Regions from separate parts of the Stenotrophomonas sp. 109824_Sma genome, predicted to be linked through region 2. Evidence: predicted binding sites of a transcription regulator. Region 2 holds the regulator's gene; the other holds the start of a gene.

Region 1 (14,705 bases), 2.0 Mb from region 2:
CACCGGCAACCACTCCAATGCGCTGGTGCCGCTGTGGGCCAAGGGCGCAGGTGCGGAGCTGCTTGGAAAGCGCGTACGGGGCGTCGATGCCGGTTACCGCCAGCACGTGCGCTGGAATGACGGCAGCTACATCGACAACACCGACGTGGCTGCGGCGGTGCAGGAGGCACTGCAGCGTCCACGGTAACGCCCGGTTGCACCCGGGCTGTCGTCGAGGCAGCCTGCGCACATGCAGTCGGATATCCGCATCGACGGTCGTGTCTTCGCCTACGTCTTCCCCTGTGCGTGGGAAGACTACGCGAAGATCGGTTTCTCGCGTGATCCGCTCGGACGCATCAGCGCATTGCACCGGCGTTGGTTCGAGTTCTTCGATCTCGACGCCGGTGCACTGGTGGAAGCGGAAAGCGAGCGCGATGCAAGAGATCTGGAACTGCAGCTGCGTTCGCCGTTCAAGGCGCACCGCGCGCCGGCGCCGATGACGGTCCAGGACAAGGCTGGGGGGCGCACCGAATGGGTACGTGGTGCCAACCAGGCTTTGTCGCTTGCGATTGCCGCGTTGGGCGAACAAGGCTATCGCTGTTATCCATTGAAGGCGTGGCTGCGGGCCGCCCTGCGCCTGCGCCTGGATCGGCTGCACGACTGGGCTGCGGTGCAGCTTCCGGAAGAGGAGGGCCTGCGGATGCCCGGTGGCCCCGGCGAGGGCGTGCTGCGTGACACCCTCGACGGTTGTCGGGCATTGGATATCGATCCGACCCCGTGGCTGCCTGAACACGTCCAGCGCTGGTATGCAGGCTGAGGGGCGCTCAACGGGCTCGCGGCGGCTGAACCGGCGCAGCCGGTTGCCGCGGGCACTGCGGGGCAGGTGTGGACGGGCTGGCAAGCTGCCGTGCCAGCTCGGCGCTGGCCACGTGGCCGTGCAGGAACAACAGGCTGCCGTAGATGTTCATGAGCGTGCCTCCACTTGAGTGGATTGCACGATACGGGCAGCATGGAAGGGCAAAAAGCGACATTTCCGCAAGCATGCCTTGAGAGGAATTCAAGCCTTATGTCCCGTCCGCCCCTTCATGCCCTGCAGGGTTTCGTGGCTGCCGCCCGGCTCGGCAACCTGTCGCGCGCGGCGGCGTCGATGAACCTGACCGTCAGTGCGCTCAGCCATCAGATGCGCCAGCTGGAAGAGCGGCTGGGGCAGCCGTTGCTGGTCCGCCAGCCGCGTGGCGTCACCCTCACGCTGGAGGGGCAGCGCCTGCTCGACCAGGTCGGCCCGCATCTGGATGCGATCAACGAGGCCTTCCAGCCCTATGCCGCACGCGCCGAGCACGTGCTGACGATCAGCGCGGTACCGTCGATGGCGTCGGCGTGGCTGGTGCCGCGGCTGGGGCACTTCGTGGCCGAGCACCCGCAGATCGAGATCAACCTGCAGTCAAGTGAGCGCCTGGTTGATTTCGAGCGGCAGCGCCAGTTCGATGCCGCGCTGCGGCTGGGCAGCGGGCAGTGGCCGGGCCTGGTGGTGGAGCCGCTGTTCGACGAGTGGCTGCTGCCGATGGCCAGCCCGGCGCTGATCGAACGCATGGGAGGGATCGACCGCGTGCCGCTGAACCAGTGGCCGCTGTTGGGGGATCCCGATGGAGCGTGGGGCGCCTGGTTCGCGCTGAGTGGACAGAACCCGCCGCCGCGCTTCGTGGCGGTGCTGGATGATTCGGAGGCGCACCACCGCGCGGCGCTGGACGGGGTAGGCGTGGCGCTGGGACGGGTGACGCGGGCGCGCCTGCTGCTGGATTCCGGCCAACTGGTGGCGCTGTCCAGCCTGCGACTGAAAACCGCCTGGCCGCATTGGCTGGTCTACCCGCAGCGCTCGGCCCGCCATCGTGGCTTCCTCGCGTTCCGCGACTGGCTGCATGCGCAGGCCGCCGAGCACGTGCGGCACATGGCAGACGCACATCTTTAGCGTTGGGCCATGCTCGACTGCGTGTGCGCGGCATTCACCGTACCAACGTAACCGCCTGCCCGGCACGGGCGAAGGCTTCGCCCAGCAACGAGCCTGCCTTGATCGCCTCCACGTCCTCGAACAGCGCCTGCAATGCATCGGCCGGGCGCGAGGCCGGCGCCGCGACCGCCTGCTGGATCGCGGTGAAGCGGTCGGCCAGTACGCGGTGGCCGGGATGGGCCTGTGCCCATGCCGCCAACGGTTGGCGCACGCCGGCGGCGGCATCCAGGCGCTGCTGCTCGAACAGGGTGATCGCCGCCGCCGACGTCTCGGCCCGCTCGATCTTGGCGTGGCGCAGTTCGCGGCTGAGGAACAGGTCGTAGGCCGCGCCACGACCGACCGCGATGCGCAGGCCATCGCGGTCCAGGTCGGCCACCTGCTGCGCAGGGCTGTCCTCGCGCACCAGGTAGGTGCCTTCGATCTCCACATAGGCGGCACTGAAGGCGATGCGGTCGGCACGCGCCGGATCGATGGCCAGGAAGGCCAGGTCCCAGGCATCCTCGCTGGCCGCAGCGACCACCGAGGCCGCTGAGTCGTGGCAGGTGAAGCGTGCCTGCACGCCCATGCGCTGCGCCAATGCCGTGGCCAGTTCCAGCGACGGCCCGCGCGGGGAGCGCGCATCGCCCTGTGCCAGCACCGGGTTGCCCAGGTTGATGGCCACGCGCAGGTAGCCCAGCGGTGCCAGCGCACTACGATGATCGGCCAGGGACATGCAGGACTCCGCGGGGAAAGGGCGCCCCAGCATGCCAGTGCCGCCCTGCAAGGCCGTGTCAGTATCCGGTTATCCTGCGGCGATGAACCCCATCCTGCACGTTGAGATACCGGTCACTGACCTGGTCCGGGCCATCACGTTCTACCAGCAATGGCTGCAGGTGGCGGTGGACGAACCGATCCTGCTGCATGACTGCAGGATGGCGTACCTGCCGTTTGCCGATGAGGCCGCCGGCGCCAGCATGTCGCTGGTGCAGGGTGCGGACTACCGGCCCTCCGAACAGGGCGCGCGCATCTATATCGGCGTCGATGACCTGGATGCCAGCCTCGAGCGTGCGCTGCAGGCAGGGGCCGAGCTGCGCTTCGGCCCGGCCGATGCCGGCGACTGGCGCGTGGCCGAGATCCGCGACAGCGAAGGCAACCGGATCGCATTGCAGGCGCGCGCGGTTCTGTAGCGTCGAGCGATGCTCGACTGACGCGTTCCCCGCGCCGCCAACAGCAGTCGAGCATGGCTCGACGCTACACGTGGGTCGCGGCACGCGAGCGCTGCAGCCAGTCGTTGATCGCCGGATCCAGCCGTGGATCGTCCGGCAACTGCATGCCGAAGCGTTGCTGCAACACTTCGCGCACGTCGCCAACATCATGCAGCGGGCGCTTGTCCGGTGCCTGGCCAGGGCGGTACTCGGTGTAGTTGCCGCTGCCGATGGTGCGTCGCCAGTCCGGCCCGGTCAGTGACGCGCGCAGCTGGCCGGGGAAACTGGAATCGGGATGGGTGCACACGTACCAGTTGCCCACCACGTTGTCGATCGGTGCCGGCGCGTGCAGGTCGAAGCGATACATCGCCCGCCAGCCATCGCTGGACTCGGCGGACAGCACGAAATCCCCCTCGCCGGGCAGGCGCTGCAGCAGGAAGCGCTCGTGAGGCGTGGCCTGCGGCTGTGGATCACGCAGGCGCAGCGGCACGGTCGGGGTCAGGCTGCCGAAACCGGCATCCACCAGCCAGTCATCGCCGTCCACCTGCACGCGCAGCAGCAGGTGGGTCCGTGCGGTCAGTTCGCCGTCCTGGGCGGCCAGCAGCACGCGCGCGCTCAACGGCTGCGCATCGAAGCCCAGCGCCTGCAGCAGCGCCAGCAGGCCGCCATTGAGTTCGAAGCAGTAGCCGCCACGGTGGTCGTCGAGCAGCTTGCGCTGCACGCTGTCCAGGTCGATCGGCACTGCATCGCGCAGCAGGCAGCTGAGGGTTTCGAACGGCAGCAGTGCGTTGTGGCGCTGCTGCAGCAGCGTCAGGCCCGCCAGCGTCAGCGGTGGCGGTGCATCCAGCTGCAGGCGTTGCAGGTAGCGGGGGACATCGAGCGTCGTCATGGGGGCACCGGGCGGGGAGGGAGGTCCACTGTGCTCCCCCAACCGGGGTTGAGGTCAAGCACTGCGCGGGTGTCATCCCCCCGTCGCCTGTGCCGGGTACAAAGGCCGCGTCCGCCAGCAATCGGTGGAACTGCACCAAGAACGCCCTAAAGTTGCTCCATTTCCAGCCGATACAGGTGCGTCCTTCCGCCTGGAGTCTGTCATGTCGGCCGTTGCCCCCCACCTCCGGTCCCTGCGCATGCGGCTTGCCGCGCTGCGCTCGGCGTCCCCCGGCCTGCTGCTGTGGCTGCAGCCGCACCGGCTCAGCGTAGCCAACAAGCTCAAGGCGACCCTGTGGGTCTGTGGCCTGGGCCTGATCGCGATCGCTGCGGTCTACGCCTGGACCGGCCATGCCAGCACGCAGGCGGCACGCAGCCAGGCCAGCTACCAGCACGGCAGCGATCTGGCCGCGAGCCTGGCGACACGGGTGGCCGAGGCGCGTCGTCTGCAGACCCAGTATGCACGCAGTTTCGACGATGCCGACCGCGCGCAGCTGCTGGCGACGCAGAAGGCGCTGCAGGCCGATCTTCAGGCGCTGCGCGCGATGCCGATGGATGCCGGCCGGCGCAAGGCGCTGCAGGCGCTGACCGAAGCTGCCGGTGCATTCTCGCAGGGTGTGGCCGCCCTGTTCGAACGCGTCGATGAGATGGGTCGTGGCGATGCCGGCCTCGCCGCGCAGCTGCAGCAGGCCGCCGACACCCTGCAGGCGCAGGTGGATGCGCTGCAGCGGCCTTCGTTGGCGTTGTCCCTGCAGAAGATGCGCCGACAGGAGGCGCTGCTGCTGCTCGATGGCGATTCCACCCATGCCGACCGTGCGAGCGAAGAGAAACTGCCGTTCGATCTCGCGCTGGTGGGCCTGCCGACCGATGCGCAGGATGCCCTTCGCAACGGCATGGAGGCCTATCAGGTCGCGTTGCTGGGCTATACCGCCGCCCGCGTTGGCCTGGATGTGGAGGCGCAATCGTTGCTGGATACCGCCGCAGGCGTGGCGCCGGCGCTGGCCGCCTTCCAGCAGGCCCAGATGGCGGTGCTGGCCGAGGCACAGGCGCGCCAGCAGGCCGGCACGCGCACCATGAGCGTGCTGTTCGCAGTGACCCTGCTGCTGGTCGCCGGCGTGTTGATCACCAGCCTGGTGCTGGTGCTGCGTGCGGTGCGCCAGCCGATCCAGGACACCCTGCGTTTCGCCAGCGATATCGCCGACGACCGCCTGGATACCACCCTGCGCGTGTACAACGCCAACGACGAGATCGGACAGCTGGCACAGCGCCTGGTCGACATGCAGCAGCGCCTGCGTGCGCGCATCGAGACCGAGCGTGCCGGTGCGCGCGGCAATACCCGCGTGCGCCAGGCGCTGGACAGCGCGCAGACCGGGCTGATGGTGATCGATGCCGAGGGCCAGGTGGCCTACGTCAATCCGGCACTGCTGCAGCAACTCGAACGCCAGCTCGAAGACCTGGTGGGCAGCGATGCAGTGCGCCTGCATCCGGCGTTGGCCAGCCTGGCCGGCGTGCGTCAGCGCGAGGAGCGCGAGATCGGTCATGTCGGTGTGCGCTACCAGCTGATTGCCAACCCCATCATCGACGAAGGGCAGTTCCTCGGCGTAGCGGTGGAATGGCGCAGTCGTGCGCTGGAGACGCTGCTGGAAACCGAAGTGGCTGCCCTGGTCGATGCGGCGGCACACGGTGACCTGCATGGCCGTATCGCGCTGGAGGGCAAGCAGGGCTTCGTGCGCACGTTGTCGACCAGCATCAATCGCCTGCTGGCCACCTTTGAAACCAACCTCGGTGACCTGCAGGCACTGCTCGCTGCACTGGCCCGCGGCGACCTCAGCGTGCGCATGGAGGGGGACCTGCAGGGCGTGTTCGCGCGCATGCGGGACGATGCCAATGCCACCGTCGCGCAGCTGGGCCGCATCGTCACCCGCATCCAGCAGGCCACGTCCAGCCTCGATACCGGTGTCGGTGAGATCGTTGCCGGTCATCACGATCTGTCGCAGCGCACCGAGCAACAGGCCGCCAACCTGGAAGAGACCGCAGCGTCGATGCATGAGCTGACCGACACCGTTGGCCGCAACGCCGATGCCGCCGGTCGCGCCGATGCCCTGGTGCAGGGCGCGGCAGCAGTGGCGCAGCGCGGCGGTGAGGCTGTTGGCCAGGTGGTGGCAACCATGCATGGCATCAGTGAAGCGTCACGGCGGATCGGTGACATCACCCAGCTGATTGATGGCATCGCCTTCCAGACCAACATCCTTGCGCTCAACGCGGCGGTGGAAGCGGCGCGCGCCGGCGAGCAGGGCCGCAGCTTCGCCGTGGTGGCTGCCGAAGTACGCCTGCTGGCGCAGCGCAGTGCCGAGGCGGCCAAGCAGATCAAGGGCCTGATCGAGGATTCGGTGGCGCGCGTCGGGCAGGGCAACCGGCAGGCCGAGCAGGCCGGCACCACGATGGGCGAGATCGTCGGCAGCGTGCAGCAGCTGGCCGACCTGCTGGCTGGCATCCGCAGTGCGTCGCAGGACCAGCATGCCGGCATCGCCCAGGTGAACCAGACCATCGTGCAGATGGAAGCCAGCACCCAGCGCAACGCCAGCCTGGTGGAAGAGGCCGGTGCCTCGACTGCGCAGATGCAGGCGCAGGTACATGCCCTGGCCGAAGCAGTGGGCGCGTTCCGTCTGCAGTCGATACCGCAGGCGCGTGCGGCGGCCTGAAGCTGCCCCGGTAGTGCCGGCCGCTGGCCGGCACCACCCTTGTGGCTCAATACACGTCGCGGCGGTAGCGCCCGTTTTCCAGCAGCGTTTCCACCACTTCATCACCCAGCGCGGTACGCAGCACCTGGTCCACGCCTTCGGCCATGCCCTGCAGCGAGCCGCAGACATGGATCACCGCACCGCGCTGCATCCACCCGCGCAGCGCATCGGTGGCCGCCCGCAGGTAATCCTGCACGTAACTACCCTCGCCATCGCGCGAGAACGCCAGGTCCACCCGTGCAAGATGGCCGGCGACCTGCCAGGCCTCGATCTCGTCGGCGAACAGGAAGTCGTGTGCGCGCTGGCGCTCACCGAACAGCAGCCAGTGCCCGTGCTCGCCTGCGTGGGCGGCTTCGCGCAACAGGCTGCGCAGCCCGGCGATGCCGGTGCCGTTGCCGATCAGCACCATCGGGGCGCCACTGACACGATGGAATCCAGGATTGCGGTGCACACGGGCAACGATGCTGGCACCGATCGGCGCATGCAACGACAGCCAGCCCGAGCCCAGCCCGGCTCGACCGGAGGCGTCATGCACCAGCCGCACCACCAGCTCCACCACGCCATCATCCGTGCAGGAGGCGACCGAATACTCGCGGCTGGGCAGCAGCGGCAGCCCGGCCAGCCACAGGCAGGCATCCTGCACCGCCAGCGCAGCATCGGCCTCGGGCAGCTCGCGTTCGCTGGCCAGCGCCAGCAGCGTGCGCGGATGGCCGTCGACCAGTAGTGGCTGCAGCGGGTCCAGCCCATGTGCCTTCAACACGGCACCGGCATGCCGCGCGTTGTGGCGGGGCGCGATGTGCAGGATGTCACCCGCCTGCCACTGCATGTCGGCCGGTGTGGCAAGACGGATACGCCAGATGGCTCCGCCGATGCTGCCCGGGTTGAGGCGGTCGCGGCCGAGCAGCCGCCACTCATGCATCTGCGTAGCCGCAGGCAGCATGCTGTCATCGGTGGTGATGCCGGTCAGCGCACCCAGCTGCTGCTGCCACTGGCGCAGCGCCGGCACCGAAGCGGCATCGACATCGATGCGCTCGAACAGCGGACGCGCGCCATTGTCGATCAGCCAGCCATCGAACTGGCGGCCGAAGCCGCAGTAATGAGGGTACTGGCGGTCGCCCAGCGCAAGCAGGCCGAACTGCAGGCACGACAGGTCCAGGCGTTGTGCGAGCAGCAGCCGCGCGGCGCGGCGCGCCGCATCCGGCGGCTCGCCATCGCCGAACGTGCTCAGCACCAGCAATGCCTGGGAGGTGGCCTGCAGCTTCGCGGCATCGACGCGGGCCAGCGGCAGCACCTGCACCGCATGACCGGACGCCTGCAGCTGCGCGGCCGCACGCCACGCCAGTTGTTCGCCCAGTCCGCTCTGGCTGGCATGCACCACCAGCCATGGCGAACCACCGCCATCGGTGGTCGTTGTCGGCAGCGACCGGCGCAGCCCTCGCGCCGCACGTTGGCTGCGGCGGCGGTCCAGATACAGCATCCAGCCGGTGATGAAGAACAGGCTCATGCCCAGGCTGCTGAGCATCACCACCACCCGCCCGGGCACACCGAAGTAGCTGCCCGAATGCAGCGCGAACACGCTGGTGGCCAGCTGCCCGCCCGCACCCTGGCGTGCGTACGGACGGGCATCGAGAATCGCGCCGCTGGCCGGATCGAGCTGCAGCAGGTCATGCGCACGATCGTGGTGGCCGCCGCGCTGCGACGGATCGCCGGCCATCACCCGCACGTTCAGCGCCTGCCCCGGCTTCTCCGGCAGACGCAGGTCGATGAAGCCGGTGCGCACGCCGGGCAGTGCGTACAGCGTGGCCTCGATGCGATCCAGGTCCAGTGCCGCGTCGGCGGCCACCTTGTGCTTTGCCGCCGGCGCCACACCCAGCAGCGTGTTGGCCGCGTTGCGGTACCAGTCGAACGACCACCACAGGCCGGTCAGTGCACTCATCAGGTAGATCAGCAGCACCCAGGTGCCGATCACCGAGTGCAGGCTCCACAGGAAGCCACGGCCGCTGCGCGTCCACTCCACCGCCAGCCAGCTGCGCCAGTGCCACCAGCGCCGTGGCCAGCGCAGGTAAAGACCGGACAGGGTGAAGAACAGCAGCGCGATCGCACAGCTGCCGGTGATCCACTTGCCGCGCTCACCGGCGGCGAGGTGGCGATGCAGGTCTTCGACGAAGTCGAAGAACGCCTGCCCGCGCAGGGCGCTGAAGCGCTCGCCGCTGTACGGATCGAAGTACACCCAGTGGTCCTTGCCGCCGGCAAATCGCGCAACCGACGGCCGCTGTCCCGTGGCGTCCACGCGCAGGCGTTGCAGGGGCCGCTCGCTGCCGGCCTGCAGCAACGGCACCAGTTCACTGAGTGCAAGGGGATGCTGGCCGTCCGCATGGTGCTCGGCGATTTCGGCGAAGCCGGGATTGGCCGCGCGCAGCAGCTCGTCCTCGAAGGACAGCACGGCGCCGCTGAGGCCCATCACGGCCAGGACGGCACCGGCGGTGATGCCCAGCAGCCAATGCAGTTGGAACAGGACGTTCTTGAACATCGAAGGAGAGGGGCCCGGGAGGCTGCCGCCCGCATCCTGCGCAACAGCAAATGAGAATTAGTCGCGGAATTCTCCGTGGCGCCCTGCCTGCGGTCAAGCGGAGGGATCGGCCGGGCGGCGCCCGGCACCTGCGGTAGTGGCCGGCCGCTGGCCGGCAACAGCAACAGCAGGTTGCCACTCCACCATGGACAGATTTCCGCGATCTGGTGGAACGGCAGTGGGGTCAGATCCGTTTTCCGCAGGAAAACGGATCTGACCCCGGATTTATTTCGATATCTGACAGATGTGTCGACCAAGGTCGACACCTACCAACAGCTGCGGGAGTCTGTCAGAGGCGGGGCGGTGTGGGTGGTCAGGACCGTTGGCGCCATGGATGGCGCCATCGAGCCCCCATGGATGGGTTTACGGCGTGTCCTGCCCAGCCACACCGCCCCGCCAGGCCATCAGCAATCCGGAGCCGCATTGGCTTTGGCTTTGGCTGTTGCCGTGGCTTGAAGGCCTCTGCAGGTGCAGGGTGCAACCCTGCCGGACCCTCACTTCACCCAGCCGTCGATCTCACCGTGCTCGAACGGCCCCAGCTTCGCCTTCACCAGCCGCCCCTGTGCATCGAACAGCGCGCTGTAGGGCAGCAGGCCCTGCATATTGCCCAACTGCACGCTGGCATCGCGTGGCCCCGGCGTCTCGACCACGATCGGGTAGTCCACCGGCACCCGCAGCAGGAAAGCGCGCACGTCGTCCGGGGTATCGAGCGCAATGCCCAGCACCTGCACGCCGTTGTCGCCCTGGGCATCGGCGAAGCGCGCCAGTTCGGGCATCTCTTCCACACAGGGCGCACACCAGCTGGCCCAGACGTTGATCAGCAGCGGGCGGCCGGCGAAGCGAGCGCGCAGGTCCAGCGGCTGTCCCGCCAGGTCCGGCAGCGTCAGCGCCGGCAAGGGATCACCCACCTGCAGCGGGGGCGTCACGGCCGTCGCCGTGGAAGCCGTCGCTGGCGCGGCCGGTGCAGACGGGCCAGGTGACAATCGATGCCCGGCCCACAGGCCGAGGCCGGCGGCCAGCACCGCTGTCCACAGCAGCGCTGGCCGTTGCCACTTCATCGTGCGGTGCGCAGCAGCGCTTCCTCGACCACCGCCTGGGTCAACAGGGTCGGCAGCACGGTCGGCGGCGCGCCGGGGCCATACACCACGTACAGCGGCACGCCCACGGCCTTGTGCTCTTCCAGGAACGTGGTGATCTGCGGGTCGACATTGGTGTAGTCACCGCGCATGTACACCGCGTTGGTGCGCTTGAGCAGTTCCTTGAACTCCGGCCGCGACAGCACGGCGCGTTCATTGGCCTTGCAGCTCACGCACCAGTCGGCGGTCATGTTGACGAACACCACGCGGTTGTCGGCGCGCAGGCGGTCCAGCAACTGCGGCGAATACTCGACCACGTTCTCGCTGGCCGCCTGTGCGGCCCGTGCCGGCGGTGCCAGCTGGGTCACGCCCCAGGCAGGAACCAGCGCACCAATCGCCAGCAACACGCCGAGCAGTGTCACCGCGCGCGAGCCAGTCCAGCGGTTGCGTTCAAACAGCCACAGGCCGAAGGCGAACAGCAGCAGGCCGCCCAGCACCAGCGCCATGCCGTCCACGCCGCGCTGCTTGCCCAGTACCCACAGCAGCCACAGCGCGGTGGCATACATCGGGAAGGCCAGCACGTGCTTGAGCGTTTCCATCCACGGGCCGGGCTTGGGCAGGCGGCGTGCCAGCGCCGGCACGAAGCCGATCAGCAGGAACGGCAGCGCCAGGCCCAGGCCGAGGAACAGGAACACGGTCATCGCCTTCAGCGGCGGGGCAATGAAGGCATAGGCAATCGCCCCGCCCATGAACGGGCCGACACAGGCGCTGCCGACCAGGCAGGCCAGCGCACCGGTGAAGAAATCACCGGCCGGGCCGCTGCGGCTGGCCAGCGACTGGCCGAGGTTGCCGATGCCACCGCCGAGGGTGAACACGCCCGACAGGCTCAGGCCCACCGCGAACATGATGTACGCCAGCGCCGCCACCACGCCCGGGTGCTGCAGCTGGAAGCCGATGCCGACGGCGTTGCCGATCGCGCGCAGGCCCACCATCAGCGCACCGATCACCGCGAAGGCGACCAGCACGCCCAGCGTGTACCAGAGGGCATGGCTGCGCGCACGCTCGGGGCTTTCGCCACTCTGCGCCAGGCTCAGCACCTTCAGCGACAGGATCGGCAGCACGCAGGGCATCAGGTTCAGCACCAGGCCGCCGGCCAGCGCCAGCAGCAGCACCCAGACGAACGAGCGGTCCGGATTCGGCGTGGTCACCGGTGGCCGCGTGCGCAGGGCGTTGCCATCGCGCGCGTCGGCGGCGAACTCATTGCGTGCGCCCTCACTGCCGCTGGCGGCGGGAGCGGCGCTGCCGTCGTTGGGCACGGTCGGCAGCAGGCGCAGCGGTGCGCCGTTGGCGGATTCACGTGGCGCGCCGGCGGCGCGCAGCGGGCTGATCACCTCGTTGCGTGCTGGCGCCTGGTCAGTGCTGGCGGAGAGCTTGCCCGCCGGAATCGACAGCTTCACCCGGCGGGTCATCGGCGGGTAGCAGATGCCATCGGTCTGGCAGCCCTGGAAGGTCACCACCAGGGTGCTGTCGACCGCATCAGTGACAGTGCGGCGCAGCGGCAGCGGCACTTCCACCTGGTTGAAGTAGACCGAGACATCGCCGAAGTGCTCGTCGCGATGCGATTGCGCGGCTGGCCAGCGCGGCTTGTCGGCCAGCACGCCGGCGCTGCCTTCCAGCTTCAGCGAGGTGCGGTCGCGATACAGGTAATAGCCGGGCGCTGGGCTGAAGCGCAGCAGCAGGGTGTTGCCGTCACTGGCGATGGCATCGAAGCCGAACGCCTGTTCCGACGGCAGCGGCAGGGCCTGGCTGTTGTTGGCCGCGCCCGGCAGGCGCAGGCCACCGCTGTTGCCGGCACCGGCCAGCGGGTTGTTGAACGGGCTGGCCGCACCCGTACGCGCGGCAGGCGGCGCGGACGCCGCACCGGCGCCCGGCAGGGTGACCTGCACCACGCGCTTCTGCGGCGGGTAGCAGACACCGGCATCGGCGCAGCCCTGGTAACGCACTTCCAGGCTGATGGTGCCGGCGGCGTCGGTCGGCGTGCCGGGCAGGGTGGCCTGCAGGCGCTCGCGATAGGTCTCGACCTCGCCGAAGAAATCGTCGTGGTGCCTGTCGCCCTTGGGCATCTGCAGCGCGCCGGCGTTGAAGGCCGGGTCGGCCTTGACGCTGGTGCGGTGGCGATACAGGTAATAGCCCGGTGCGATCTTGAACTGCAGTTGCACCTGGCCCCGTTCGGGGGCACTGGCGGTCAGCGCGAACGCCTGGTCCACCGGCAGCAGGTCCTTCTCATCCAGCGCGAAGGCCGGCAGCGAGAGCCACAACAGGGCGCACAAGGCGGCGCCGCGCGCAAACAGAGTCTTCAATCAGTGTCCTCCCGGGTCTGTGCCCGGATCCAGTCCAGATACGCCGGCAGGCCGGCCCGGGTTTCGACCGCGATGCACTCCGGGAGTTCATACGGATGCAGTGCGACGATCCGGGCAATCGCGTCATCGACGCGGCTCGCGGTGGTTTTCACCAGCAGCTGCAGTTCGGCGTCGGTGGTCACCTCGCCCTGCCAGCGGTAGGTCGACTGCGCGCCATCGAGGCGGGTTACGCACGCCGCCAGGCGCTCGCCGACCAGCGCGTGCGCGATGCGCTCGGCACTGGCCCGGTCCGGGCAGGTGGTCAACAGCAGCAGGACGGGATCGACGGTCGACATGACCGTCGAGTATAGGGCCGCCGCCGGGTCAGGGCCCGGCGGCGGCGGTGGACCGCTGCGTTGCGCGGTCAGTTGGCCAGCTGGCAGGTGGCCGGCTTGGCCGAGGTGAACAGGGCCGGGGTTGCCCACTCGGGGTGGTCGATGAACGGATTGCGGTTGCCCTGGAAGCTGTAGACCACGTCATTGCGCGCACGCTCGGCATCATCCGGCGGATCGGACAGGTGCCAGTCGATCAGGGTCGACAGCAGGCCCATGTAGGCCGGCGAACTGCTGGTCTTGACGATCTTGCTGCGGTCGTCGGTCAGCTCCAGGTCCGGCTCGGACTGGCCGGTGGCCGCATCCTTGCCGCCCTCGTAGCGGATCGCCATGTACATCACCGCACGCGCCATGTCGCCCTTGCGCTTGCCCCACACCTCGAAGGTGCCGGTGTTGCCGTCCGGCGTGCGCACCCAGTTGGAGTTGCCCGGATAGCCACCGCTGCCGCCGCCCTGACCGTTGTTGGCCTCGGTGGCGCGCTCGCCGCAATTGGCGTCGCACTTGCCGAACGGCTTGTTGCCACGGTCGGCGTTCCACTGCGCGTCGGTCAGGTACAGCATGTGGGTGTCGGTGTACGGCGCGTACGGCAGGCCCTTGTCGCCGGTGGTGCTGGCAAAGCCCAGCGAGTTCGGCCAGGTGTGCTCGCGGTTGTACTTCAGGCCACTGCCGCTGCCGGCGCGATCGGTCACCTTGGCGTAGCTGTGGTTGCGATACGCATCCAGGATCCTGCCGGAATTGTTCGGATCCTCGTCGGCGATTTCCAGGATGGTCCAGGTACTGGTGCCCGAGCCACTGTACGGATAGGCGGTGTGGCCCTTGATGGTGGCGTGCAGCGAGCAGCGCAGCTGGCTGGGGCTGCTGGTGTTGACCTTGGAGTAGTAGCCGGCCGGCACGCCCGGGTTGCCCGGGTCCGGATTGCCGCCGGTGCTGGCCACGGTGAAGGCGATGCGGCTGTCGGCGGCCGGGTGCGCGCCCTGCAGGTCGGTGATGCGCGCGGCACGGATATCGAAGCGGCAGGCTTCACCGGCCACCAGCGCGGTGTTGGTGGACAGCTTCACGCTGCGGCCGCTGGCCGGGAAAGTCAGCGGCACGCTGCCGGAGGTGCCGCAGCTCAGGGCGAAGGCGCCACTGGCCAGGTTCACCGTCTCGCTGAACACCACTTCCAGGTCGGCGGCGGCCGGGAAGGTGCTGCTGCCCTGCGCCGGGGTGGTGGTGGAGACCGACGGCGGCGTGTTCGGGCCCGGGGTGCCACCGCCGCTGAAGGTCTGGCCGTTGTTGCAGCTGCCGAACGTCTGCTTGGCCGACTCGGCCCAGGTGAAGTGGGCGTACTGGCTGCCGCTGCCGGTCAGCTGCAGCGAGGTGCCCGGCGCCGTGCTGTTGGTCTCGGCCACCGGGATGTTCTGGCTGGTCATGCCGGCGGCAGGGCCGCCGGAGGCGGTGATGGCGCCCTCGTAGCTGAGGAACTGGACCACCTTGCCGCTGGCATCGACCAG
Region 2 (14,705 bases):
GTGGTGGTGGTCAACCCCACCCACTATGCGGTAGCCCTGAAATACGAGGGCGGCGCCATGAACGCCCCCACCGTGGTCGCCCTGGGCGTGGACGAGACCGCCCTGCGCATCCGTGAAGTGGCCGACGGCAACAAAGTCGCGATCGTCTCTGCCCCGCCTTTGGCACGCGCCTTGTATCGGGAAGGCCAACTCGGAAAGGAAATCCCCGTGAGACTGTATTCGGCCGTCGCCCAGGTCCTGTCCTACGTCTACCAGCTGCGCGCCTGGCGCACTGGCCCGATGCCGGACGCCCCGCACATCCAGGTGGATGAATTCGGCAAGGGAGGCCGCCCGTGAGCGCCCAGCCCTCCGCCGGTTTCAACACCCGCCGCGCCCTGGAAATGATCCGTCAGGGCCTTGGCGCACCGCTGATCGTGCTGGCCCTGCTGGCCATGGTCGTGGTGCCGCTGGCCGCGCCGGTGCTCGATGCGCTGTTCACCTTCAACATCGCCATCTCGCTGATGGTGCTGCTGGCGGTGGTCTACGTGAAGCGCCCGCTGGACTTCACCATCTTCCCGATCGTGCTGCTGATCACCACCATGCTGCGGCTGGCGCTGAACGTGGCCTCCACCCGCGTGATTCTGCTGAACGGCCAGAACGGCCACGACGCCGCGGGCAAGGTCATCGCCGCGTTCGGCGAGTTCGTGATCGGCGGCAACTACGCGGTCGGCATCGTGGTGTTCGCGATCCTGACCATCATCAACTTCGTGGTCATCACCAAGGGCGCCGGCCGCGTCTCGGAAGTGACTGCGCGCTTCATCCTCGACGCGATGCCCGGCAAGCAGATGGCGATCGACGCCGACCTCAACGCCGGTTTGCTGACGCGTGAAGAAGCCAAGCTGCGCCGTGAAGAAGTCCGCGAGGAAGCCGACTTCTACGGTGCGATGGACGGTGCCAGCAAGTTCATCCGCGGCGACGCCATTGCCGGCATCCTGATCCTGTTCATCAACATGCTCGGCGGCCTGGCCGTGGGCGTGCTGCAGCATGGCATGCCATTCGGCGAAGCCGCTGCCACCTACACCCTGCTGTCGATCGGTGACGGTCTGGTGGCGCAGCTGCCGGCCCTGCTGGTCTCCAGCGCCGTGGCGATGCTGGTTACCCGCGCCTCGCGCTCGCAGGACATGGCCCAGGCCATGACCGGCCAGGTGTTCGGCCAGTACCGTGCGCTGGCGATCACCGCCGGCATCATCGGCGTGGTCGGCCTGGTGCCGGGCATGCCCAACGTCGCTTTCCTGACGCTGTCCGCGATCCTCGGTTTCATCGCCTGGAAGGTGTACCGCAAGGGCAAGGCCCCGGCTGCCGATGCGGCGGGCGCTGGCACCGATGCTGCCGCGCTCAACGCACTCGGCCGCCCAGCCGCACCCGCACCGACCGCCGAACTGAGCTGGGACGAACTGCGCCCGGTCGATCCGCTGGGCCTGGAGGTCGGCTACCGGCTGATTCCGCTGGTGGACAGCAACCAGGGCGGCGAACTGATGGCACGCATCAAGGGCGTGCGCCGCAAGCTGACCCAGGATGTCGGCTTCCTGATCCCGTCGGTGCACATCCGCGACAACCTGGAACTGCCGGCCAACGGCTACCGCGTGCTGGTGCACGGCGTGCCGGTGGCCACCGCCGAGATCCATCCTGATCGCGAACTGGCGCTGGACCCGGGCAGTGCGCTCGGCGCGCTGGAAGGCATCGCCGGCAAGGACCCCGCGTTCGGCCTGGATGCCACCTGGATCCAGCCGCACCAGCGCGCCCAGGCCGAAACGCTGGGCTACACCGTGGTCGATCCGGCCACTGTGGTCGCCACCCATCTGTCGCACCTGATCCGCGAGCACGCGCCGGAACTGCTCGGCCACGAAGAAGTGCAGCACCTGCTGGCCAACCTGGCCAAGAGCGCGCCGAAGCTCGTCGAAGATCTGACGCCGAAGGCGCTGCCGCTGTCGGCAGTGGTGCGCGTGCTGCAGAACCTGCTGGTCGAGCGCATTCCGATCCGCCAGCTGCGCAAGATCGCCGAAGCACTGGTCGAACACGCGCCCAGCAGCCAGGACCCGGCCGTGCTGACCGCCGCCGTGCGCACCGCGCTGGGCCGCTTCATCGTGCAGGAGATCGCCGGAATGTCGGCGGAGCTGCCGGTGTTCACCCTCAACCCGCAATTGGAACGTGTCTTGCAGGAGTCCACGCAGGGCAACGGCGCCGCGCTGGAACCCGGACTCGCTGAGCGACTGCACCAGAGCCTGGCCGAATGTGTCAGCAAGCAGGAAGCCCGCAACGAGCCCGCGGTCGTGCTGGTACCTGGCCCGGTGCGCGCCGCGCTGGCCCGCCTGGTCCGCCACAGCGTTCCGTCGCTGTCGGTCCTGGCCTACAGCGAGGTGCCGGAGGACAAGCGCCTGAAGCTGGTCGGAACGATCAGCTGACGCCGCCCTCCGATGCGCCAGAAAACAGACACCACTTTCGAACCAACGCAACAGACAGATACCAAGGGGAACCCGCACCGTGCAGACCACCGACCACCCGAGTTCTCCGACCGCCACCCCGCCGTCTTCGTCCCGTGACCACAGCATGAAAATCAAACGATTCGTCGCCGCCGACATGCGCTCGGCCATGAACCTGGTGCGCAAGGAACATGGTCCTGACGCCGTGATCCTGTCCAACCGCCGGATCGAGGAAGGTATCGAGATCGTCGCCGCCGCCAACTACGACGAGAGCGCCGTGCAGCGTGCACTGGAAGCCTCGCGCCGTGATGTCGCACCGCCGCCGGCCCCCAAGCCGCGCACCGCCGCCGACGCGGTGATCGCCGCCGTCACCCGCCGCCGCAGCAGCACCCCGGCGCCGGAACCGGTCGCCGCCACCACCTCGGCCGTCGCCGCCCTCGCCCGCGCCGCCGTCGGCGCCACCGGCCGCACCCTGGACAGCGCCGACGAGATCGTGCCGACCCGCGGCAGCACCGGCTTCGCCGCCACCCTGGCGCGTGCCGCCGTCAACGAACCGGCGCTGCCGGACCAGATCTTCGCCCCGTTCGCCGAAGCCATCGTCGCACCGGCCAACCGCGCCCGCTTCCAGATCGACCCGCCGCATGAGACGCATCACGAAAGCGCGGCGCCGGCCGTGCAGCCGCCGCCGCTGCCGACCGCTGTCGTGACCGATGCACAGCCAGATATCGCCGCCAGCGAACCGGCAGCGGTCGAAGCCGTCGTCGAGGCCAGCCCGGCCCCGATGCTGGCCCCGGCACCGACGCTGACCGTGGTCGCCCAGGACGACGCCGAGATCCGCCAGCTGCGCCAGGAAGTGGCCGGCATGCGCCAGGTGATCGAGCGCGAGATGAACCGCTTCACCGACGAGCGCCTGCGTGGCTGCCCGGTGCGCGCCACCGCGCTGGACCTGATGGACGAATACGGCTTCGATGCCGGCCTGGCCCGCGACGTGGCCATGCAGATCCCGCTGGAGACCGAGGCCCACCGCGGCCGCGGCCTAATGCTGGGGCTGATCTCGCGCAAGCTGCCGATCGCTCCGGTCGACCCGCTGGAAGAAGGTGGTGTGATCGCCCTGGTCGGACCGACCGGCGCCGGCAAGACCACCACCATCGCCAAGCTGGCCTCGCGCTTCGCCGAGAAGCACGCACCGCGCGACGTCGCCCTGGTCACCACCGACACCACCCGCATCGGTGCCCGTGAGCAGCTGTATGGCTACGGCCGCCAGCTCGGCATCGCCGTGCACGAGGCCAACAGCGGCACCGACCTGGACCAGCTGCTGGAACGCCTGAAGGACTACAAGCTGGTGCTGATCGACACCGCGGGCCTGGGCCCGCGCGACCGTGCCCTGGCCGCCCAGCTGCAGTGGCTGCGCGCCGCCCGCCAGGTCCGCACCCTGCTGGTGCTGCCGGCCAACACCAGCTTCGGCGACATGGACGAGGTGGTGCGCCGCTTCGGTGCGGCCAACCTGCAGGGGCTGGTGCTGAGCAAGCTGGACGAGACCGGCCGCTTCGGCAACGCCCTGTCGGTGGCCGTGGACCACGCCCTGCCGATCACCTGGGTGACCGATGGCCAGGACGTGCCGGAGGACCTGCACCGGGCCAGTGCAGCCAATCTTGTACTTCGCCTTGAAGATTTGCGCCGAGCGGCCGATATGCCCTGCAACCCGGAGTTGAACCATGCCGTCGCGTGAGTACGCCAAGCTGACCAAGACCTTCCCGCTGTCGGCCACCCGCAGCGAGCCGCTCGGCCCTGTGCGCACCATTGCCGTGACCGGCGGCAAGGGCGGCGTGGGCAAGACGAATGTGTCCGCCAACCTGGCCGTGGCGCTGGCCGGCATGGGCAAGCGCACGCTGCTGCTGGACGCCGACCTCGGCCTGGCCAACATCGACGTGATCCTGGGGCTGAACCCCACCTTTACGCTGGCCGACCTGGTTGCCGGCCGCTGCTCCCTGGACGACGTCATCGTCGAAGGCCCGAACGGCGTGCTGGTGGTCCCGGCCGCATCGGGCCGCCGGCACATGGCCGAACTGGCCCCGGCCGAGCATGTCGGCCTGGTCAACGTGTTCTCCGAACTGGAACGCGAGCTGGACATCATGGTGGTCGATACCGCCGCCGGCATCACCGACGGCGTGCTGACCTTCTGCCAGGCCGCGCAGGACACCGTAGTGGTGGTCTGCGATGAGCCGGCTTCAATCACCGACGCCTACGCACTGATCAAGGTGCTGTCGCGCGAACGTGGCGTGGACCGCATCCAGGTGGTGGCCAACATGGTGCGTGACCCGAACGAGGGCCGCGTGCTGTACGAGAAGCTGACCCGCGTCTGCGAGAAGTTCCTCGCCGATGTCTCGCTGAACTACCTGGGCTGCGTGCCGCAGGATGACTGGCTGCGCCTGTCGGTGCAGCGCCAGCAGCCGGTGGTGAAGGCCTATCCGTCCAGCCCTTCGGCGCTGGCGATCACCGAGATCGCGCGCCGCACCGCACGCTGGCAGGCACCGACCGAACCGCGTGGCGGTGTCGAGTTCTTCCTCGAACGCATTCTCAAGCAGCGCGGGGTGGCCGCATGAAAGGCGCAGCCCAGTACAGGGAAGTCCAGCGCTCGGCGGCCAACGAGGTCATCGCCCAGCACTCGGACCTGGTGCGGCGCATCGCCCACCACCTGGCCGCGCGCCTGCCGGCCAGCGTCGAAGTCGATGATCTGATCCAAGCCGGCATGATGGGCCTGATCGAAGCCTCGCGCAGCTATGACGCCGACCAGGGCGCGTCGTTCGAGACCTATGCCTCGATCCGCATCCGCGGCTCGATGATCGACGAGATCCGCCGTGGCGACTGGGTGCCGCGCTCGGTGCACCGCCGTGCCCGCGATGCCGCCGCCACCATCCGCCGCCTGGAACAGAGCACCGGCCGTGCCGCCAGCGCCACCGAAGTGGCCGCCGCGATGGAGATGCCGCTGCCCGAATACCTGCGGCTGATGGAAGACGCCGCACGTGGCCAGGTGCTGAGCCTGGAGTCGCGCATCGAAGACCAGGGCGAACTGGACACCGTCGCCCAGGGTGGCCCGACCCCGCAGCAGGTGCTGGAGCGCGGCGAGTTCGGCCGCGAGCTGGGCAAGGCCATCGGCCACCTGCCCGAGCGCGAACAACTGGTGCTCTCGCTCTACTACGAGCAGGAGCTGAACCTGAAGGAGATCGGCGCGGTGCTCGGCGTGAGCGAATCGCGGGTCTGCCAGATCCACGGCCAGGCCGTGCTGCGCCTGCGCGGCCGGCTGAAGATATTCGAGGCCGTCGACGCCGGCCTGGAAGAATGAACATCCCCGAGGCGGCTGCCCCCGGCCGCCCGGAATGAACAACAAAGGAACTCTGCTTTGAACAAGAACATGCGCATCCTGATCGTCGACGACTTCTCGACCATGCGTCGAATCGTCAAGAACCTGCTGGGCGATCTGGGCTTCACCAACACCGCCGAAGCCGAGGACGGGCATGCCGCGCTGTCGCTGCTGCAGAGCCAGCCGTTCGATTTCGTCGTCACCGACTGGAACATGCCGGTGATGACCGGCATCGAACTGCTCAAGGCGATCCGTGCCGATGCCAAGCTGAAGACCCTGCCGGTACTGATGGTCACCGCCGAAGCCAAGCGCGAGCAGATCATTGAAGCGGCCCAGAACGGCGTGAACGGTTACATCATCAAGCCGTTCACCGCGCAGACGCTGGAAGAAAAGCTCGGCAAGATCTTCGAACGCCTGGCGGCCAGCGCCTGATGGATACCACGGTCGACAAGAACGCCCTCGCCCTGCGCCTGCAGGAGGCCCTGGACGCACTGGAGTCCGGTGACGAAGCCGCGTGGCGGCAACGCATCGACGGACTGGTCGCGCTGCGCACGCAGCCGATGATGAGCGGCCTCTCGCGGCTCGCCCGCGAGCTGGGGCAGGCGCTGGGTGAACTGCCGACCGTGCCCAGCGAAGCCGGCGAACTGGACGATGCCTGCGCACGCCTGGACCACGTGGTGGCGATGACCGAACAGGCCACCCACCGTACCCTGGACCTGGCCGAGGAATGCCGCAGCCTGACCGAACAGCTGCGCGCCGAAGGCCTGCAGCCGGGCCAGGACGCGCAGCTCGAGCGCATCCGCCACAACCTCACCGAGATCGCCCTGACGCAGAGCTACCAGGACCTGACCGGGCAGATCATCCGTCGCGTAGTGGGCATCGTCCGCCGCGTGCACGAAGGCTTCGGCGCGCTCGGCCTGCCGCCGGAACAGCATCGCACCGACCCGGAACTGGCCGGGCCGGCACTGAAAGGACTGGACCGCCACGCGGTCTCGCAGAACGACGCCGACGACCTGTTGTCGGATCTGGGGCTGTAAGCATGAGCGCGGTATCCGACGACATCACTGCCGATTTCATCATCGAGGCACAGGAAATCCTGGATCGCCTCGGCGAACAGCTGGTGTCGCTGGAGCAGGCACCGCAGGACACCGAACAGCTCAACGCGGTGTTCCGCGGCTACCACACGCTCAAGGGCGGCGCCGGTTTCCTCGGTGTCACCGCCATGGTCGAGCTGTGCCACGCCGCTGAGGAAGCGTTGGGCGCTGCACGTGCCGGCCAGGCCGTGCTGCAGGCCCATCACTTCGACGCCGCCCAGCAATCGCTGGACTACCTGCAGTCGATGCTGGATGCCGTGTCTTCCGGCACCGAGCCGGGCTATGCACCGCCTGACCTGATCGCCCAGTTCGACGTGCATGGCGGTGCCGTGGCTGCACCCGCCGCCGCAGCAGCGCCCGCTGCGGGAGGCAGCGACCTGATCACCGACGACGAGTTCGAGGCCCTGCTCGACCAGCTGCACGGCGGCAACGCACCGACTGCGGTGGCGCCGGCAAAGAAGGCCGACGACGGGCTGATCAGCGAGGACGAGTTCGAAGCCCTGCTCGACCAGCTGCACGGTGGCGCCGCACCCGGCGCCAAGCCCGCGGCGGCGGCGGCACCGGCACCGATCGCCGCCCCGCGCCCGGCGGCCGCACCGGCACCGGCGGCCAAGCCCGCCGCCAAGCCGCTGGCCGAGGCCGAACACACCGTGCGCGTGGACACCAAGCGCCTGGACGCGATCGTCAACCTGATCGGCGAACTGGTGCTGTCGCGCAACCGGCTCAAGACCCTGCGTGCGCGCTTGCGCGACGAGGAGCTGGACCGCGCCGTGTCCACCCTGGACATCGCCACCGCGCGCCTGCAGTCGGCGGTGATGCGTACCCGCATGCAGCCGGTGGGCAAGGTATTCTCGCGCTTCCCCAAGGTCGCCCGCGACGTCGCCCGCTCTCTGAAGAAGGAAGTGGACCTGGAGCTGATCGGCGCCGAGACCGAGCTCGATCGCAACCTGGTCGAAGCGCTGGCCGACCCGCTGGTGCACCTGGTCCGCAACGCCATCGACCATGGCGTGGAAATGCCCGACCTGCGCGAAGCACAGGGCAAGCCGCGGATGGGCCATGTGCGGTTGTCGGCGCAACAGGAAGGTGACTACGTCAGCATCGAGGTGCAGGACGATGGCGCCGGCATCGACCCGGAAAAGCTGCGCGCGAAGGCACGCGAGAAGGGCCTGATCGATCCGGAGGCCGCCGCCCGCCTGAGCAGCGAGGAGTGCCTGCACCTGGTGTTCCTGCCCGGCTTCTCGACCAAGCAGCAGGTCACGGATATTTCCGGCCGCGGCGTTGGCATGGACGTGGTGCAGTCGCGCATCCGCGAACTGAGTGGCCAGATCCAGATCCAGTCGGAGCTGGGCCGCGGCAGCCGCTTCCTGATCCGCGTGCCGCTCACCCTGGCGATCCTGCCGACCCTGCTGGTGCAGGCCGGCGAGGACGTCTATGCGCTGCCGCTGGCGCGCGTGATGGAAGTGCTGCACGCGCCGCGCACCTCGCTGGGCTGGTTCGATGGCCGCGCCGTGCTCGACCGCCGTTCGCACACGCTGCCACTGGTCGATCTGCGCCAGTGGCTGGATGTGACGCCCGCCGCGTCGACCCTGCTGACCATCGTGGTGCTGCAGGCCGGCGAAGCGCGCTTCGGCCTGGTCGTGGACCAGGTGCGCGGGCGCGAGGAAGTGGTCATCAAGCCACTACCGAAAGCCCTGCGCGGCCTGCGCGGTTACGCCGGTGCAACCTTGATCGGGGATGGTCGCATGGCGCTGATCCTGGATGTCGATGGCCTGCGCAGCCCGCACGACTGACCCGCTTGCTGAACCCGTAAAACTGTGAAGTCGCACCAGTAGCCCGTACCGGTGTCTCAAGTCCCATTCATACAAGCCGATACCGGATCCATGGATAGACTCAGCCTCATTGGACTCTTTCTCGCCCTGGCCTCGCTGGTCGGCGGCAGCATCCTCAAGGGCGCCGGCCTGGCGTCCCTGTGGTCGCCTGCGGCGTTCGTGATCGTCATCGTCGGCACCGTGGCCGCGATCCTGCTGCATACCTCGCCGGCGGTGTTCAAGCATGCGTTCAAGATCGTGCGCTGGGTCGTGCGCCCGCCGCACAGCGATCGCCGCGAGCTGATCCAGCAGATCGTCGAGTGGAGCAACATCGCCCGCCGCCAGGGCCTGCTGGGCCTGGAATCGCAGGTGGAAGCGCAGCAGGACCCGTTCCTGCGCAAGGGCCTGCAGCTGCTGGTGGACGGCGTCGAGCCCGAATCGATGCGGCACATGCTGGAAATCGAACTGGGCAGCCAGGAACACCAGGACCAGGCCGGCGCCAAAGTGTTCGAAGCGATGGGCATCTACGCACCGACGCTCGGCATCATCGGTGCCGTGCTCGGCCTGATCGCGGTGATGAAGAACCTGGCCGACCCCAGCAAGCTCGGCCACGGCATCGCCGCCGCGTTCACCGCAACGATCTACGGCATCGCCTCGGCCAACCTGCTGTTCCTGCCGATCTCGGCCAAGCTCAAGAGTGTGATCTCGCACAACACGCGCGACCGCGAGATGGTCATCGAAGGCCTGATCTCGATCGCCCAGGGCGAGAACCCGCGCAACATCGAAACCAACCTCTCCGGCTTCCTGCACTGACATGGCCCGCCGCAAGCACCACGAAGAGCACGCCAACCACGAAGCATGGGCGATCCCCTATGCCGACCTGATGACGCTGCTGCTCGCCTTCTTCGTGGTCATGTACGCGATTTCCTCGGTCAACGAGGGCAAGTACCGGATCATGGCCGACGCGCTCACCGATGCCTTCGGTGGCGCGCCGCGCACGATCAATCCGGTGCAGGTCGGCAACAAGCAGGTGCAGGGCGGCGGCTGGGACAGCCCGTCGGTGATCAAGTCCGGCACCAAGGTCGGCCCGTCCGCACCGGCGCCCTCGCACGACCCGACGCTGCTGCCGTCGATGGCCTCGCAGATGCGCATGCCGGTTTCGGTGCACAACCAGGAACAGATCGCGCGCGCCGAGCGCCAGCTCAACACCATCGCCGACCGCCTGACCGCCGCGCTGGCGCCGCTGATCGACCGCGGCATGATCAGCGTGCGCCGCACGGAACTGTGGATCGAAGTCGAGATCAACAGCGACATCCTGTTCCCGACCGGCTCGGCCGCGCTGGACGTGCACGCGCGGCAGACCCTGGCCAGCCTGGCCGAGGTGCTGCGCGACGTACCCAACAGCGTGCGCGTGGAAGGCCACACCGACAACGTGCCGATCGCCACTGCCACCTTCCCGTCCAACTGGGAGCTGTCGGCCGGACGCGCCGCCAGCGTGGTGCACCTGTTCGCCGACCAGGGCGTGCAGCCGTCGCGGCTGGCGATGGTCGGCTACGGCCAGTTCCGCCCCCGCGAAGAGAATGACAGCGCGCAGGGCCGCAACCGCAACCGCCGGGTCATGGTCATCATCCTGGCCGACACCTCGCACTCGGTGGATCCGCTGGGCCAACGCCTGAACGCGGCCACCGGCGCCACCGACAGCACCGCCACCGAACAGGCCGCAGCAACGCCGGCCAGCGCCCCCACCTCCCCCATCGCACCGGTGACGTTGCCGCCGGTGCCGGCTGGCAGCCGCGTCGGCGCCGCCGTCCCCCCGGCAATGAAGGAGTAATCCGATGCGCATCTGGGCAGTCGCCAACCAGAAGGGCGGAGTCGGCAAGACCACCACCACCCTCGCCCTCGGCCGTGGCCTGGCCGCGCTCGGCCATCGCGTGCTGCTGATCGACCTCGATCCGCATGCCTCGCTCAGCCGCGCCTTCGGCGTGCCGGTGGATCCGCCGCCGGCCGGCGTGCTGGAACTGTTCGGCGCACCGCCCGCCGACCTTGCCAGCCTGTGCCATGCCAGCAACATCCATGGCCTGGACTACGTCTGCGCACAGTCGGCGCTGGCGACACTGGAACGCCGCAGCGCCAATCAACCCGGCCTCGGCCTGGCCCTGCAGAACGCGCTTGCGCGACACCAGGGCCAGCACGACTACATCCTGCTGGACTGCGCACCGACCCTCGGCCTGCTGATGATCAACGCCCTGGCTGCCGCCGATCGCCTGATCATTCCGACCCAGGCCGAGCCGCTGGCCCTGCACGGCCTGGATGGCATGGTCCGCACCGGTGAGATGGTCGAGCGTTCGCGTCGCCGGCCGCTGCCGATCTCGATCCTGCCGACCCTGTTCGACCGACGCACCCGCGCCGGCAACGAGTCGCTGCGCACCATGCAGGACCGTCATGGCAGCCGCGTGTGGGAAGACGCGATTCCGATCGACACCCGCATCAGCAACGCGGCAGGCCTGACCCTGCCGAGCGTCGGCGAGGACTACCCCGGCCGTGGCCTGGCCGCCTACCGCCGCGCCTTGAACTGGATCCTCGGCGAGGACGCCCGCGCCTTGGAGCAGGCCGCATGAACAGCACCGGCATCCTCGACGACTACCTGGACGAACTGCTGGGCGACGCAATTGTCGCGCCGCCTGCCGTGCTGTCGCCCGCCAGCGCCGGGCCAGGTCCGGCGATCGAAGCGGTCGCCGAACGCGAGCCGACCTGGGATGACCTGCCGGCCGAAGTGATCTACGAAACCGAGACCGTTGCCGCTGCCCCTGCCGTGGACAACGCCGCACTGGAAGCCGCTTTCGATGCCGCCTCCGCGCCCGTCAGCGTGATCGATGCAGAACGCGAACCTACCTGGGACGATCTGCCGACCGAAGTGATCTACGAAACGGATGCCGTCGTCGCGGCCCCGGCCGCGGATGAGACTGCACTGGAGGCGGCCTTCGAGGCCGCCGCCGCACCGGCCAGCATCGCGGCCGCCGAACGCGAGCCGACCTGGGATGACCTGCCCGACGAAGTCATCCACGAAACCGCGCCGGCACCCGCTGCGACCGCTGCGAAAAGCGGCCCGGAACCCACCTGGGACGATCTTCCGGACGAAGTGATCTACGAGACCGACCCGGCGGACAGCCATCGTCTCGCCCACACCGACAGCCCCGGCCTGCAGGCCGCCTTCGAGGCGGCCGCCGGTGGCGAAGACGTGCCCACGCCACCACCCGCCGTGGTCGCAGCGCCAGTGGCACCACCGGCCGCACGCGCTGCCGCCACACCGCCGCCGCGCGTCGCCATCGATGCACCCGCAGGCAACCGCCCCGGCACCTGGCAGGAGCTGCAGGCGCAGGCCCACCAACCGGCCCGCAGCCCGCATCCGCAGAACCGTCGTGCCGGCGAACGCACCTCGCGCTGGCTGCGCCTGCGCTGCGGCACCCAGGCCTATGCCCTGGAACTGCTGAAGGTCCAGGAGGTCGTGCTGCCGGTGCCGCTGCTGCCGCTGCGCGGCACCGCTGCAGCCATGCTGGGCATCATGAACCTGCGCGGCCAGGTGGTCCCGGTGATGGACCTGGGCCTGCACCTGGGCGCGGCCGCCGCCGAGGACGACGCCCAGACCCGCATCGTGGTGCTGGAAGAAGATGGCGAGACCATCGGCCTGCGCGTATCGGCAGTGGAGGATGTCGCCAACCTCACCGATTCGCAGATCGAGCCGCCGGATACCGCACGCATCTGCCAGATCTCCAACGACCTGTTCCGAGGCGTGGCCCGGGTCAGCCAGCGCCCGATGATCCTGCTCGACGCCACCCGGCTGCTGAGCTGAGCCGCAACGAAAAAAGGGGACGGAGGGGATTAAGTCGCAACTGGCTCGGCGGTTTGCGCGGTCGCTGTTGCTACTGGCAATCGCAGAGCGGCGCGGCCGTTTGCGACTTAATCCCCTCCGTCCCCTTTTCAAGGGCGACCCGAAAAGCACCGCATCGACGCACCGCGTCGATTCCCCTAAAGAACCCCACCGGGGTGCCGTTATGGATCACGGAACCGTTTGTCCGGAGCAACGATGAGCACTGTCGAACTGGGTGGGGATCTCGGCATCGAGAGCACTACCGAGCTCAAGAACCGCCTCGCCCCACTGGTGGAGCAGGAAGGCGAGCTGACCCTGGATGCCAGCCAGGTCGCCCGCATCCACACGGCCGCCGTGCAGGTGCTGTGTGCGTTCGTGCAGGCCCGCCGCGAGGCAGGCCTGGGCACCGGCTTCCACGGTTGCACCGCAACCTTCCGTGACGCCGCGCGCCTGCTGGGCGTCACCCAGGCCCTGGGCCTGGACGTAACCCATGACAACCTGAAATCTGTGGAGAACGCTGCATGAGCGCACGTATCTTGGTGGTGGACGATTCGGCGTCGATGCGCCAGATGGTGTCCTTCGCCCTCACCTCGGCCGGTTTTGCCGTCGAAGAAGCTGAAGACGGCGCGGTCGCGCTCGGTCGTGCCAAGGGCCAACGCTTCAATGCGGTGGTCACCGACGTCAACATGCCGAACATGGATGGCATCGCGCTGATCCGCGAGCTGCGCCAGCTGCCGGACTACAAGTTCACCCCGCTGCTGATGCTGACCACCGAATCGGCCGCCGACAAGAAGTCCGAAGGCAAGGCCGCCGGTGCCACCGGCTGGCTGGTCAAGCCGTTCAATCCCGAACAGCTGGTCGCCACCGTGCAGAAAGTGCTGGGCTGATCGCCCGGCACCGCTCCCCCTCTTCGCTTCCGGACCACCACTGCCATGAGCATGGACCTGCAACGCTTCCACGCCACCTTCTTCGAGGAGAGCCGCGAAGGCCTCGACGCGATGGAGGCTGGCCTGCTGGCCCTGGAATCGGGGCAGCAGGACGCGGAGATCATCAATTCGGTGTTCCGCGCTGCCCACTCGATCAAGGGCGGCGCCGGCACCTTCGGCTTCGACGCGATCGCCGGCCTGACCCACGTGCTGGAGACGCTGCTCGATGAGCTGCGCGCCGGCAAGCGGGCACTGGAAGGCCACGCCGTCGACGCCATGCTGTCCTCGGTGGACGTGCTGCGCGCCCTGCTGCGCGAAGCCGAACACGGCCAGGCCGCCGACCCCGCCGCAGTCGCTGCGGTAAAGGCGCGCCTGGAAGCGGTTCTTTCCGGCCAGGCCGCAGCGAGCGCCCCGGCGGCCGCTGCAGCCAAGGTGGACGATACGCCGGAAGCCTGGCAGATCGGCTTCACCCCGGCGCCGTCACTGTTCATGAGCGGCAACGACCCGCTGCGCATCATCCGCGAGCTTGAGCACCTGGGTTCGCTGCAGGTCGCCGCGCGCATGGACCGCCTGCCGGGCTTCGCCCAGCTCGATCCGCTCGAAGCCCACCTGGCGTGGGACCTGGGCCTGGTCGGCAAGGTGCCGCGCAGCAAGATCGAAGACACCTTCGCCTGGGTGCTGGACGACTGCGAACTGGACATCCGTCCGGCCGCGCCGCCGAGCCTGGCGACCCAGGCACCGGCCGCGGCCGCTCCCGCTCCGGCGGCAGCGGCGCCGTCGGCACCTGCCGCGCCTGCCGCCAGCGGTAGCGCCAGCCAGGAAGCGGAAACATCGATCCGCGTCAGCGTCGACAAGGTCGATGCGCTGATCAACCTGGTTGGCGAGCTGGTCATCACCCAGGCCATGCTCAAGCAGGTCTCGCACGCGCTGGACCCGGTCCACGCCGAGAGCCTGTTCGCCGGCCTGGACCAGCTTGAACGCAACACCCGCGACCTGCAGGAAGCGGTGATCGGCGTGCGCATGCTGCCGGTCGATGCGGTGTTCCGGCGCTTCCCGCGCCTGGTCCGCGACCTGTCCAGCCGCCTCGGCAAGCAGGTGCGCCTGCGCACCGTCGGCGAAGGCACCGAACTGGACAAGGGCCTGATCGAGAAGATCGCCGATCCGCTGGTGCACCTGGTGCGCAACTCGA

Evidence for each region. Region 2 encodes FliA, which starts transcription of late flagellar genes. Its sites were predicted from a motif close to TAAAGTTTNNCNNNCNNNGGCCGATAA; they were not measured.
Region 1: ACZK1G_RS19985 (methyl-accepting chemotaxis protein) is a predicted target of FliA. The motif match lies at 4,205-4,231, and genes of this name have one in related genera.

What each region holds. Positions count from the first base shown of each region.
Region 1 is NZ_CM151078.1:4,254,755-4,269,459, reverse strand. It holds gene ACZK1G_RS20020 (alkaline phosphatase) at 1-187, shown strand, start outside; gene ACZK1G_RS20015 (GIY-YIG nuclease family protein) at 230-796, shown strand; gene ACZK1G_RS20010 (hypothetical protein) at 804-947, opposite strand; gene ACZK1G_RS20005 (LysR substrate-binding domain-containing protein) at 1,046-1,945, shown strand; gene ACZK1G_RS20000 (transporter substrate-binding domain-containing protein) at 1,980-2,696, opposite strand; gene ACZK1G_RS19995 (VOC family protein) at 2,779-3,150, shown strand; gene ACZK1G_RS19990 (arylamine N-acetyltransferase family protein) at 3,215-4,057, opposite strand; gene ACZK1G_RS19985 (methyl-accepting chemotaxis protein) at 4,260-6,797, shown strand; gene ACZK1G_RS19980 (PepSY domain-containing protein) at 6,844-9,366, opposite strand; gene ACZK1G_RS19975 (TlpA family protein disulfide reductase) at 9,900-10,463, opposite strand; gene ACZK1G_RS19970 (protein-disulfide reductase DsbD family protein) at 10,460-12,841, opposite strand; gene cutA (divalent-cation tolerance protein CutA) at 12,838-13,176, opposite strand; gene ACZK1G_RS19960 (endonuclease) at 13,245-14,705, opposite strand, start outside.
Region 2 is NZ_CM151078.1:2,206,274-2,220,978, reverse strand. It holds gene flhB (flagellar biosynthesis protein FlhB) at 1-336, shown strand, start outside; gene flhA (flagellar biosynthesis protein FlhA) at 381-2,441, shown strand; gene flhF (flagellar biosynthesis GTPase FlhF) at 2,587-4,188, shown strand; gene ACZK1G_RS10495 (MinD/ParA family ATP-binding protein) at 4,175-5,062, shown strand; gene ACZK1G_RS10490 (RNA polymerase sigma factor FliA) at 5,059-5,802, shown strand; gene cheY (chemotaxis response regulator CheY) at 5,860-6,252, shown strand; gene ACZK1G_RS10480 (protein phosphatase CheZ) at 6,252-6,857, shown strand; gene ACZK1G_RS10475 (chemotaxis protein CheA) at 6,860-8,704, shown strand; gene ACZK1G_RS10470 (flagellar motor protein) at 8,795-9,535, shown strand; gene motD (flagellar motor protein MotD) at 9,537-10,553, shown strand; gene ACZK1G_RS10460 (ParA family protein) at 10,558-11,340, shown strand; gene ACZK1G_RS10455 (chemotaxis protein CheW) at 11,337-12,572, shown strand; gene ACZK1G_RS10450 (STAS domain-containing protein) at 12,807-13,115, shown strand; gene ACZK1G_RS10445 (response regulator) at 13,112-13,477, shown strand; gene ACZK1G_RS10440 (chemotaxis protein CheA) at 13,523-14,705, shown strand, end outside.